3 regions of the Arthrobacter sp. 01T428 genome follow, and region 1 is predicted to be linked to each of the others. Evidence: riboswitches for the same ligand, from Rfam matches in the RefSeq annotation. Region 1 holds a riboswitch; each other region holds the start of a gene.
The links. Region 1 has a riboswitch for cyclic di-AMP ahead of AC1DJB_RS05570 (M23 family metallopeptidase). Riboswitches for the same ligand answer to the same signal wherever they lie in the genome.

Region 1 (3,264 bases):
TGCGCCCTTGCCGCTGGCAACCTTCGTGGCGGGCGAAACAGCAGCGGTCACAGAAAGCGTCGAGGAGCCGGTAGCGGCACCCGTGGCAGCCTGCGAAGCCGGAGCGGCTTCCTGGGTGGCAACCGGAGCTGCGACAACCGGAGCAGCTTCGGTGGAAACCACCGGGCGTTCGTACTTGATGGCGACGGAGGAGTCGGCCGAAATGCTGGCTTGGGCGATGGACTGGACTTCCAGGGCGGAGGTCGAAGTGGACTCGCGGGGAACGTTGGTTTCTGCAGCGTTGGCTGCGATACCGCTAGTGAGCACCAGACCGGAAGCAGCTGCGATAACGGCTGCCTGACGGCCTACGCCACCGGCGTTGCTGCCGACAGTCTTAGCGATAACGGCAAGCGAGTTGGTCTTGGTGACCGCGGCACGGTGGCGCGCAACAGTAGAGCGTGAAGACACGTTAAGAGGCCTCTCCCTATGCCCGCGAGGTAAGCTGTCGGATTCGGATGGGAGTCATCCGGCCACACTCCTCCCTCTCGGAAGTCGTGCGACTTAACCCCAAGGCCATCGGTGAAGATGACCAAAAGTGGGTCCCCCGCCTCTGCCAGACGATGTTTTGCGAACGGAACCTCGGGCAGTGGCAGAGCTAGGCAATCCACCCGAGTGCATCAACTCTCTAAAAGTTGATGCGAGTTAGACGGTACATGAGTTTTGGCTGAATGTCACATTCAGGTCACGGAGCGTGACAAGCATGCGAGAGACTTCCATCGGATTGGCTACAGCCAGCCCAGGGGGTCAACGACGTCGCCGTTGACCATGACTTCAAAGTGGAGGTGGCAGCCCGTGGAGGCGCCCGTAGTGCCGCTCAATGCGATGACATCGCCTCGGCCAACCGTTTGGCCCACCTGGACGTTGAACGACGACAAATGGTTGTACGTGGTTTCCAGGCCGTTGCCATGGTCCACCACAATGCGGTTTCCGCCGCCATACGGATGCCAGCCGGCGAAGGTGACCTTGCCGGCCGCGGCAGCATGGACCTGGGTGCCGCACTGGGCCACGAAGTCCTGGCCGCGGTGGAACTCCCCCAAACCGCCCGTGATGGGATTCACGCGGTAGCCGAAAGGCGAGGCCGTGGTCAGGGTGTCCAGGGGCGCCCCCAGGGTGCCCTTGGAGGACGAGGTCTTGATGGTGCCGACGGACTGTGCGCTCAAGAGCTGCTTGAGCTTGCTGTCCGGATCCGCAGTGGTTGACACTGCGGCACGGCTGAAGTCGATCGTGGCGCTTGCCGCGGCAGGAATCTCGGGCTGGGTGCCCACAGCCGAGGCGGCCTGGCTTGAATCCGCCGTGGCCGTCATGGCGCCGGTGCCCGGCATAGCGACTGTCAGGATGAGGCCCGTCGTGGCGAGGGCCACTCCGGCCTTCTGTCCCGCTCCGCTCGCGGCGGCGAATTCGGCCATCTGCCGCAAAGGACCCTTGCGGCGGCGAAGTTCGCGATGGGGATCGCGCGGCCGCTCGTGCTCGACGGCGCTTGTGCCCCGCAGCTCAGCAGTAGGACCGGACGCGCGCCTGCGGCCCCTGGTGTTCTGCGTGGTCAAGGTTTTCCTCTCTGGCAAGCCTGCGAAGTTAGCTGTCGGATTCGGGCCAGAGAGATCGTGGACCCGGTCCGCGCGAAGGGCACGAAACGCAAGGTACCCGGAGGGGCCTTGCGTTGTTTGCACTTCCGCTACGGACTTCACCCCAAGGCCGTCTTTCGACAGCCGATGGTGGTTCCTCCGTTTCTGCCAGTGAATGGACTAATCCACCTGATCCGCTGGCAGAACTCGGCTTCGGATCAGGTAACGCTTTGGTATCGGCGCCAGTATTTAACTATAGGGGATTAAGCCCCACGGTAATAATTTCGTTATCTTTGCGGGCGACCCCGCCGGGCCGGCTAGGCGACCGTGACAAACACGTGCGAGGCAACCTCAGGCGGCAGCTCCAGCGCGCCCTCGATATTAGGCACGCGAACGGAGATGTACTCCCCCACGCGCTCCAGGGACACCCTGGCGCCCGGGCGGATTCCGCCCTCGTCCAGCTGGACCAGAAGTTCCGGTTCCACCTGGATCGGTTCAGCCAGCCGGCTGACGGTGACCCGGTTTTCAGGTGAATATTCGTTCATCGCGTCAAGAAGGTTGACCACGCCATCCGTAAAGGCGTGGGACGCGGCTCCACCCAGCGCTTCGAGTCCGGGAATGGGGTTGCCATAGGGCGATTCCGTGGGGTGGTCCAGCAATTCATAGAGCCGTCGTTCCACGCGCTCACTCATGACATGCTCCCAACGGCACGCTTCATCGTGCACGTAGGCCCAGTCCAGTCCAATGACATCTGCCAGGAGCCGTTCGGCGAGCCGGTGCTTGCGCATGACCTCGGTGGCGCGTTTCCGGCCCGTTTCAGTCAGCTCAAGGTGCCGGTCGTTGGACACAATCACCAGGCCGTCGCGCTCCATCCGCCCGATCGTCTGGGAAACGGTGGGGCCGGAGTGCCGCAAGCGCTCGGCGATGCGGGCGCGAAGAGCCACGATGTTCTCTTCTTCAAGCTCCAAAATGGTCCGAAGATACATCTCAGTGGTATCGATCAGATCCGTCATCCAGCTCAGCTCCTCGAGCGCAGTATCTTGCGTATTTTCGCCAGCTCCAAGCTTAGCTTATTTGGAATTACTCCGGATAATTCCGGCGCTTGTCCACCGCCCGGTCCGCCGTCCTCTCCTGAGCCGGCGGAACGATGGGTTTCCACGTGGCGGACTATGACACCTTCGGTTCTGCCCCCGCCTGCGGTGTCAGGCAGAATTGGGGAGTCGAAGGGGCAGCTTGCCACCTGCCACGACCCATCTAGGCCGCTACTTCACCATTGGAGCATCCCGTGAGCGACAACAGCATCACCATCCCCGCCGATTTGCTGCCCAAGGACGGCCGCTTCGGCGCCGGGCCCTCCAAGGTCCGCCCGGAGCAGATCGAGGCCCTCTCCGCCGCCTCGACAACGATCCTCGGCACCTCCCACCGCCAAGCACCCGTCAAGAACCTGGTGGGCTCCGTCCGCGAGGGACTTAGCCAGTTCTTCCGTGCGCCCGAGGGCTACGAGGTGATCCTCGGCGTCGGAGGCTCCACCGCGTTCTGGGACGTCGCCAGCTTCGGCCTGGTCGAGAAGAAGGCCCAGCACCTCTCTTTCGGTGAGTTCGGTTCCAAGTTCGCTTCGGCGACCAACAAGGCACCGTTCCTTGAAGCTTCCTCCATCATCACG
Region 2 (3,264 bases), on a different contig from region 1:
CGGAGCGGATCCGCTGAATGGCGCCACCCGGCTCGAACTCCACGCAACGCTCAAGGCGCGCCGCTGGGCTGGCCGACCGCGGATTTGAAGCGCAGGTACCGGAAACCGCGCTGGCCTACTTGTTGAACTGCCTCAACTGAAGGCTGCAGCGCCAGCGGTCCGGGCGGTGCTGAATCATCTGCGTCCAGGTGTTCCGGCAGCATCGTCCGTGCCACTCGACGGCAAATGCTCGATGCCCTCCCATCCTCACTGCAGTGCCTTGGTTGCTGCGTCCAGAATCGACCCAAGATCGACGCCCGGTTGGGTAGGCGGTGGCGTCGGTGTGGGGCTGGCCGGGGTCCGTGGCTTCCAAGAACCTGTGGGTGCGGGAGTCGGAGACGCTGGATCCGTCGGATCCGGTGTCGGGGTTGGGCTAGCGGGTCCGGTCGGACCGGGGCTGGGAGCCGGCGCAGGCTGGGCCGGAACCGGGGTGGAAGGAACAGGCGCCGGGGTGAGGCTTGGGGGCAGCGCTGACGGGAGGGCAGGAACCTGAACGGAGATCGACGGTGCAGGGACGCTCGACGATTCGACAGCTACCGGTCCTTGCGGCGAATGCTGCGCCGGGTCCCCGGCCTGGCCGGACTTGGCGCTCGGGGTAGCTGCCGAAGGTGATTCCGCAGCGCTGGGGGAGGTGCTTGGCGTCGTGGAAGGAGCGCCGGATTGCGTGGAGTCCTGGCTGTCTGCGCTGGCAGCGTCCTGGGCACGGGATTCCTGGCCGAAGAAGGGCAACTCGAGGGCTTGTCCCAGGGAGCCGGCGGCCAACAAGATGCCTAGGGCACCTGTCACCACTGCCATTCGGTTGCTCATCGTCCGGACGGCGGCGGCCTTCTTGAGGACGGCGTGTGGTTCACGGCTGAAGGAGGAACCGGTAAGGGTCGCCGGACCGGCGCCGGCGCGGGTTGCCGCGGGAAGTGCCGTTGTGGCTGCGTGCTCGGTTTTGGCCGACTCTGCTGTCGCGCGAGCCAAGGTCGCAGCAGACACCGTCGGTATGGCCGCAGTGGCCGGCTCAGCTGTCGCAGGAGCCGCGGTCTCGGCAGCGACAGCCGGTATGGCCGCGGTGGCAGGTTCTGTCGCCGCGGCAGGCACTGTTTGAATGGCCGCAGTTTCGCTGGCTTCTGAGGCCCGCTTCCGTTCGGCCGCCCGGGCGGCCGCGCGCGTGGTGGGTGCCGCCGTCGTCGGGGTTGCGGCGGTGGTGGGTGCCGCCGTCGAACTCAAAGGTTCGGAAGCCGGCGCAGCGATGAACGGTTCGCTGTCTGTGGCCCGACGACGTCCGGTTGGTTTGGTGCTCTCGCCCGCCACTTGGGCACGGCGAGGCTGATCCATGGTTGGGGACATGGTGATTGCCTCTCAACGCCTTCGAGGTTAGCTGTCGGGTTCGGACGAGGCCGTCCGGCCGCGCGTGGCGGCTTCACCCCAAGGGCCTGAAGTGGGCCCGGAGACTCTGGGTCCCCCGTCTCTGCCGCGGGTCTGGCGGATTCCGGGTTGCGGCAGAGCTCGGCGTCAACCCGGAAGCGGCCCGGTTGGGGACTGGGTCGCCCCTCGACGTTACAACAGCCGGCATGCAAAGTCACATTTGAATAACGGGCGCGGTGACCCGTTTTTGCCCGGCCTGGCCGGCGATGAGTCCCGCGACGTGTTCGGCGTCGCGGCCGACCCCGCCCACGAGGCCGGAGGTCAACCCGTATTGGAAGGGCATGCCCGCAAAGAACAGTCCTGGGAGTTGTTCTACGGCGCCCCGGAGGGTGAGCGGCCAGCCGTCCCCATCCGTGGGAAGTCCTTGGATCCAGCCAAAGTCCGGTTGGTAACCAGTAGCCCAGATGACCGTGGACACCGGTATCGCGTGGCCTTCATCGGTCAGGGGTTGGCCATCGCGCGTGCCCTTCAGGCGTGGTAGGCGGGTGACTCCCGCGGCGTCGAGCTCCCGCGTTGAGGTCCGGATCAGTGGCGCGCCGTGCTGGGTGAACCCGAGCGCGACCTTGCGGCCGATAGGGGTGGATCTGTTCAGCACCTTGTGGATGAAGAGCCACCAAAGCCCGCCGGCGTATCGCGTCACGGGGCCCGGAATGTGGAACGGAGGGTTTCCTGCGATGTAGGTGCGGTGCGTGGGTGCGAGCTCCAGGGCGATTTCGACGCCGGAGGTGCCGGAGCCGACCACCAGGACATCTCCGGGCGGAATTGAGTCCGGGTTGGAGTATTCCGCTCCGTGCAGTTGGTGGATGCCTGGATCGAGATCCCTGGCGAACGCCGGGACCCGTGGCTGTGTATTCGGGCCCGTGGCAACAACAACGTTTCTCGCCAGGATCGACCCGGCGCTCGACTGCACCCGGAACCGGCCGTCCTCCCGCTCGATGCCGACGACGCGGGCGCCATGGCGTACCGGGAGTTCCCAGTTCGTGGCGTAATTCTCGAGGTATTCGGCCATGGCGTCTTTGCCGGGAAAGGTCCCCCGGGCGGCTGGAAATGGCAGGCCGGGAAGGGAATCGTGCTGCGCCGGGGTGAAGAGGCGCAAGGAATCCCATCGGCTCCGCCACACGTCGCCGACGCGGGCCTGCGAGTCCAGGATGAGGAAATCTTGCAGGTGTTTCTTCAGGTGGTATCCGGTGGCGAGCCCCGCCTGCCCTGCGCCCACAATTACCGTGTTCACTGCCTCATTGCTGTCCATCGCGAAGCCTCCTGAGGTGTCCGAGGTGATTAGAATAGCATTCCAGTCACTGGAATGCTATTCTTTTTTCGTGGAAATCCGGCACAATGACAGGCGCTTAGCTCAAGCTGTCGCAACCAAAGCTGCCGTGGTGGAGGCCGCCCGTCAGCTGTTTCTGAGCAAAGGGTATGTGGCCACCACTATCGGGGCCGTTGCCGAGCAAGCAGGTGTGGCCGTCCAGACCATCTACAACTCCGTGGGCAACAAGGCTGCGCTGCTCTCGGCCGTGGTCGACGCGACGGCGGCGGGTCCGGATGCTCCCCGTTCCGTGCCGGAGACCATGCGCGAGCGGACTGCCGCAGCCGCCGACGCCGGAGCGGTCCTGGCGCTGTTGGCCGACTGGTTTGCCGAGGTGAATCCGCGGAGCACCCAATTGTTCACCGTCATGCGGCAGGCCTCCGCCGTCGACGCCGAAGCCGCAAAAGTGGAGCGGGACCGGGCCGAAACCCGGCTACGGAACTATGCGGAAGCTGCGGCCGCGCTCAGGCGGCGCGGGGCACTGAGCTCCGGCATGAGCGACGAGC
Region 3 (3,264 bases), on a different contig from region 1:
CATCTCATACCTGCGCAAGAAGATCGAGGCCAACCACCCGCCCATGATCCACACGGTGCGCGGAGCAGGCTACGTCATCAAGCCTGCCGAATAGCCGGGGCGCCGAATGTCCGCACTCTCGGGTATCCCCCGCCAGACCGACCATAGCTGGTTCAATCCTTCAACCTGGCACTTGCGCACGCGCTTGATCCTTCTCTCCATGGCACTCCTTGTGGCCATCTGCGGTGCAGTCGGGGTGGTCAGCTATGCCTCCATGGATGTGTTCCTCACGAAGCAGCTCGATCAGCAATTGATGCAGGCCTCCCACGGCCGCCCGCCGCAAGGCAACCCTGGCGGCCGTCCGGACCCGCTGGACCCCCGCGGCCAGAGCATCGGCACGCTCAATGCACGCATCCTTGCAGGCCAGGTGAGCAGCGATGCCGGCTTCTTGTCCTCCGATGCCACACGTGCGCCGTTGTCGCCCAGCGACGCCCGAATCCTGTCGGCGCTCCCGTCCGATGGCCGCCCGGTTGATCGCACGCTGTCCACTGGCGGCTACCGGCTGGTGGCCACCGAAACTCCATACGGCGATGTTGTCATCACAGGTCTCCCTCTCGCCTCGAAAGAGGACACCGAGGCCTCCCTCGTCTGGACCATGGTGCTGGTCTCCTTGGGCGGACTGGTCCTGATCGGGCTGGCCGGAACCGTGCTGATCCGCCGTACCATGCGGCCTTTGGAGCAACTCTCCGACGTCGCCACCAAGGTGTCGAAACTTCCGCTCGACGCCGGTGAAGTGGCCCTCGCGGTGCGTGTTCCGGCGTCGGCGGCCCATCCGAGCACCGAAGTGGGAAGCGTCGGCCATGCTTTGAACCTGATGCTGGACAACGTCTCGAGCGCCCTCGAGGCCCGCCAGCAAAGCGAAACCAAGGTGCGCCAGTTCGTCGCGGATGCGTCGCACGAACTACGCACTCCGCTGACCGCCATCCGCGGCTACACCGAACTCTTGCGCATGACCGAGACGTTCACCGAAGACGGGCGCAAGTCGCTGGGCCGGGTGCAGAGCCAGTCCGAACGCATGACCACCCTCGTGGAGGACCTCCTTCTCTTGGCCCGGTTGGACGAAGGGAAGGCCCCGGAATTCACCGATGTGGACCTCACGCAGTTGGTGATCGAGACCGTCAGCGACGAGAAAGTCATGGCCCCCGAGCACATCTGGCAGCTCAAGCTCCCGGATGAGCCCCTCACGGTCCGCGGCGACACCACCCAACTCCACCAGGTTTTGGCGAATCTGCTCTCCAACGCCCGCAAGCACACCGAGGCGGGAACCACCGTGGTCACGGGCGTGATGCGCTCCGCCGATGGCAGCGCCGTGGTGACCGTGACCGACAACGGCCCGGGCATCCCGCCTGAATTCCAGGGCAGGATCTTCTCCCGCTTTGCCCGTGCCGACGCCGCCCGGTCCGGCTCCGAGGGCACCTCCGGCCTCGGCTTGTCCATTGTGGAATCCATCGTTCAGGCGCACGGCGGCACGGTCGAAGTGGCGTCGCGGCCTGGCCGGACGGAGTTCGCGGTGCGGCTCCCGGCGCTCAGGACTGCCCCGGCCTGACGGGCGAACCAGAAGAGTACGACGCCGGTGCCCGGCGCGCGCAAGTCGACGCACCGGCGTCGTGATCTCCGTTACCTAAATGTGACTTAAGCTGGATCCTCCTGTACCGTCGAATAGGTGCGCTGGATCATTCCGGCCACCGCCGGGTAGGCGCCGAGCTCTGCCACTCCCCGGTGCCCAACAGTCCAGGCAGAGACGGGGGACCCAGGTCTCCGGGCAAGCGCTCATGTTGAGCCAGCCCTAGGGGTGAAGCCGTGCCGCCACGTTCCGCTGTGGCCACGGCCGGATGACCTCATCCGAATCCGACAGCTAACTCCGCAGGCGTCGAGAGGCAATCACCATGTCTGATTCCAAGGATCAGTCGCGCCCTGTTGCGCGCCACCGCGGCGAACCTGCCCGGAGAAACAAGTCACGTTCCACGCTGAGGCGAGCCGCCTCGAACCTCGGCACCGGCCAGCGCATGGCAGTTGTTGCCGGCGTCGTTGCCGTGTTCCTAGGCGCAGGCGCTGCCACCCAGGCCGCCGGACAAGCCATCAACGCCCAGGACATGAGCCGCACGTCCGAATCCCGCACGGTGGATCACTCAGCCACGCCTTCGGCCACCGCCACGCCGTCGGCGAGCGCAAGCGCGAGCCCCAAGCCGAGCGCTGCGTCGACGCCAAGCCAGGCGGCCGCGCCCGCTCCAGCCGCCGTCGCGCCCCAGGCTGCCGCACCGGCCGTACCCGCTGCACCCCCTGCTCCAGCGGCACCGGCTGCACCAGTCGCCGTCGATGATCCCTCCGGCGCCCAGGCCTACGCCGCAAGCATCCTTCCCTCCTACGGTTGGGGCCAGGGCGAAATGTCGGCCCTGATCACCTTGTGGAACAAGGAATCGGATTGGCGCACCACTGCCACCAACGCCTCCAGTGGCGCTTACGGCATTGGGCAGTCGCTGCCGGCCGAAAAGATGGCGTCCGAAGGCGCCGACTGGCAGACCAACTACCAGACGCAAATCCGCTGGGGCCTGAACTACATCAAGGAACGCTACGGATCGCCGTCCGCGGCATGGTCCTTCCACTTGGCCCACAACTGGTACTAAGCCAAGAGCCAACCACAAAGTACGTCGAGGTCCGTCCCTTCCGGGGCGGGCCTCTCCGTTTCTTGGCCAGGCAAGTGATGCGCCACGCTGGTCACACATCCACAGCCACGTCACAGGTTCCGCCTAAAGCCTTCATATTCGGCAACGGCACTCTGGATACATGACGCTCATCGAATCCACCTCCGGAACCCTGAAGGACCCCGCGGTGGTGCCGCCGGGCCTTCCCATCCAACCCAGCACTCCCATCCAGCGCGGCACGGGGCGGCGCGCCCCCGTGGACACCCACACCGCCATCCCCGTCCTCGACGTCACCATCCCCGTCTTCAACGAGGAACGCGATCTCGAAGAGTGCCTGCGCAGGCTTCACGGCCACTTGCGCGAATCCTTCCCGCATGGCTTCCGCATCACCGTGGCGGACAACGCGAGCACGGACGGCACGTTGAAAATCGCGGAGCGCGTAGCCCGGGAACTGCCTGAGCTCGCGGTTGTCCACCTTGACGAGAAGGGACGCGGCAACGCCCTTCGCAAGGTGTGGCTTGCATCGCCGTCGCCCGTTCTGGCTTACATGGACGTTGACCTTTCCACTGACCTCGCCGCACTG

Region 2: another riboswitch for cyclic di-AMP. It lies ahead of AC1DJB_RS14045 (hypothetical protein); the one in region 1 lies ahead of AC1DJB_RS05570 (M23 family metallopeptidase).
Region 3: another riboswitch for cyclic di-AMP. It lies ahead of AC1DJB_RS07430 (aggregation-promoting factor C-terminal-like domain-containing protein); the one in region 1 lies ahead of AC1DJB_RS05570 (M23 family metallopeptidase).

The regions. Positions count from the first base shown of each region.
Region 1 is NZ_JBFTPW010000003.1:53,899-57,162, forward strand. It holds gene AC1DJB_RS05565 (NlpC/P60 family protein) at 1-447, opposite strand, end outside; cyclic di-AMP (ydaO/yuaA leader) riboswitch at 453-619, opposite strand; gene AC1DJB_RS05570 (M23 family metallopeptidase) at 765-1,583, opposite strand; cyclic di-AMP (ydaO/yuaA leader) riboswitch at 1,586-1,793, opposite strand; gene AC1DJB_RS05575 (iron-dependent transcriptional repressor DtxR) at 1,919-2,614, opposite strand; gene serC (phosphoserine transaminase) at 2,887-3,264, shown strand, end outside.
Region 2 is NZ_JBFTPW010000011.1:104,671-107,934, forward strand. It holds gene AC1DJB_RS14040 (PucR family transcriptional regulator) at 1-88, shown strand, start outside; gene AC1DJB_RS14045 (hypothetical protein) at 247-1,374, opposite strand; cyclic di-AMP (ydaO/yuaA leader) riboswitch at 1,377-1,522, opposite strand; gene AC1DJB_RS14050 (flavin-containing monooxygenase) at 1,607-2,701, opposite strand; gene AC1DJB_RS14055 (TetR/AcrR family transcriptional regulator) at 2,772-3,264, shown strand, end outside.
Region 3 is NZ_JBFTPW010000004.1:159,403-162,666, reverse strand. It holds gene AC1DJB_RS07440 (response regulator transcription factor) at 1-94, shown strand, start outside; gene AC1DJB_RS07435 (sensor histidine kinase) at 107-1,585, shown strand; cyclic di-AMP (ydaO/yuaA leader) riboswitch at 1,750-1,923, shown strand; gene AC1DJB_RS07430 (aggregation-promoting factor C-terminal-like domain-containing protein) at 1,926-2,663, shown strand; gene AC1DJB_RS07425 (bifunctional glycosyltransferase family 2/GtrA family protein) at 2,824-3,264, shown strand, end outside.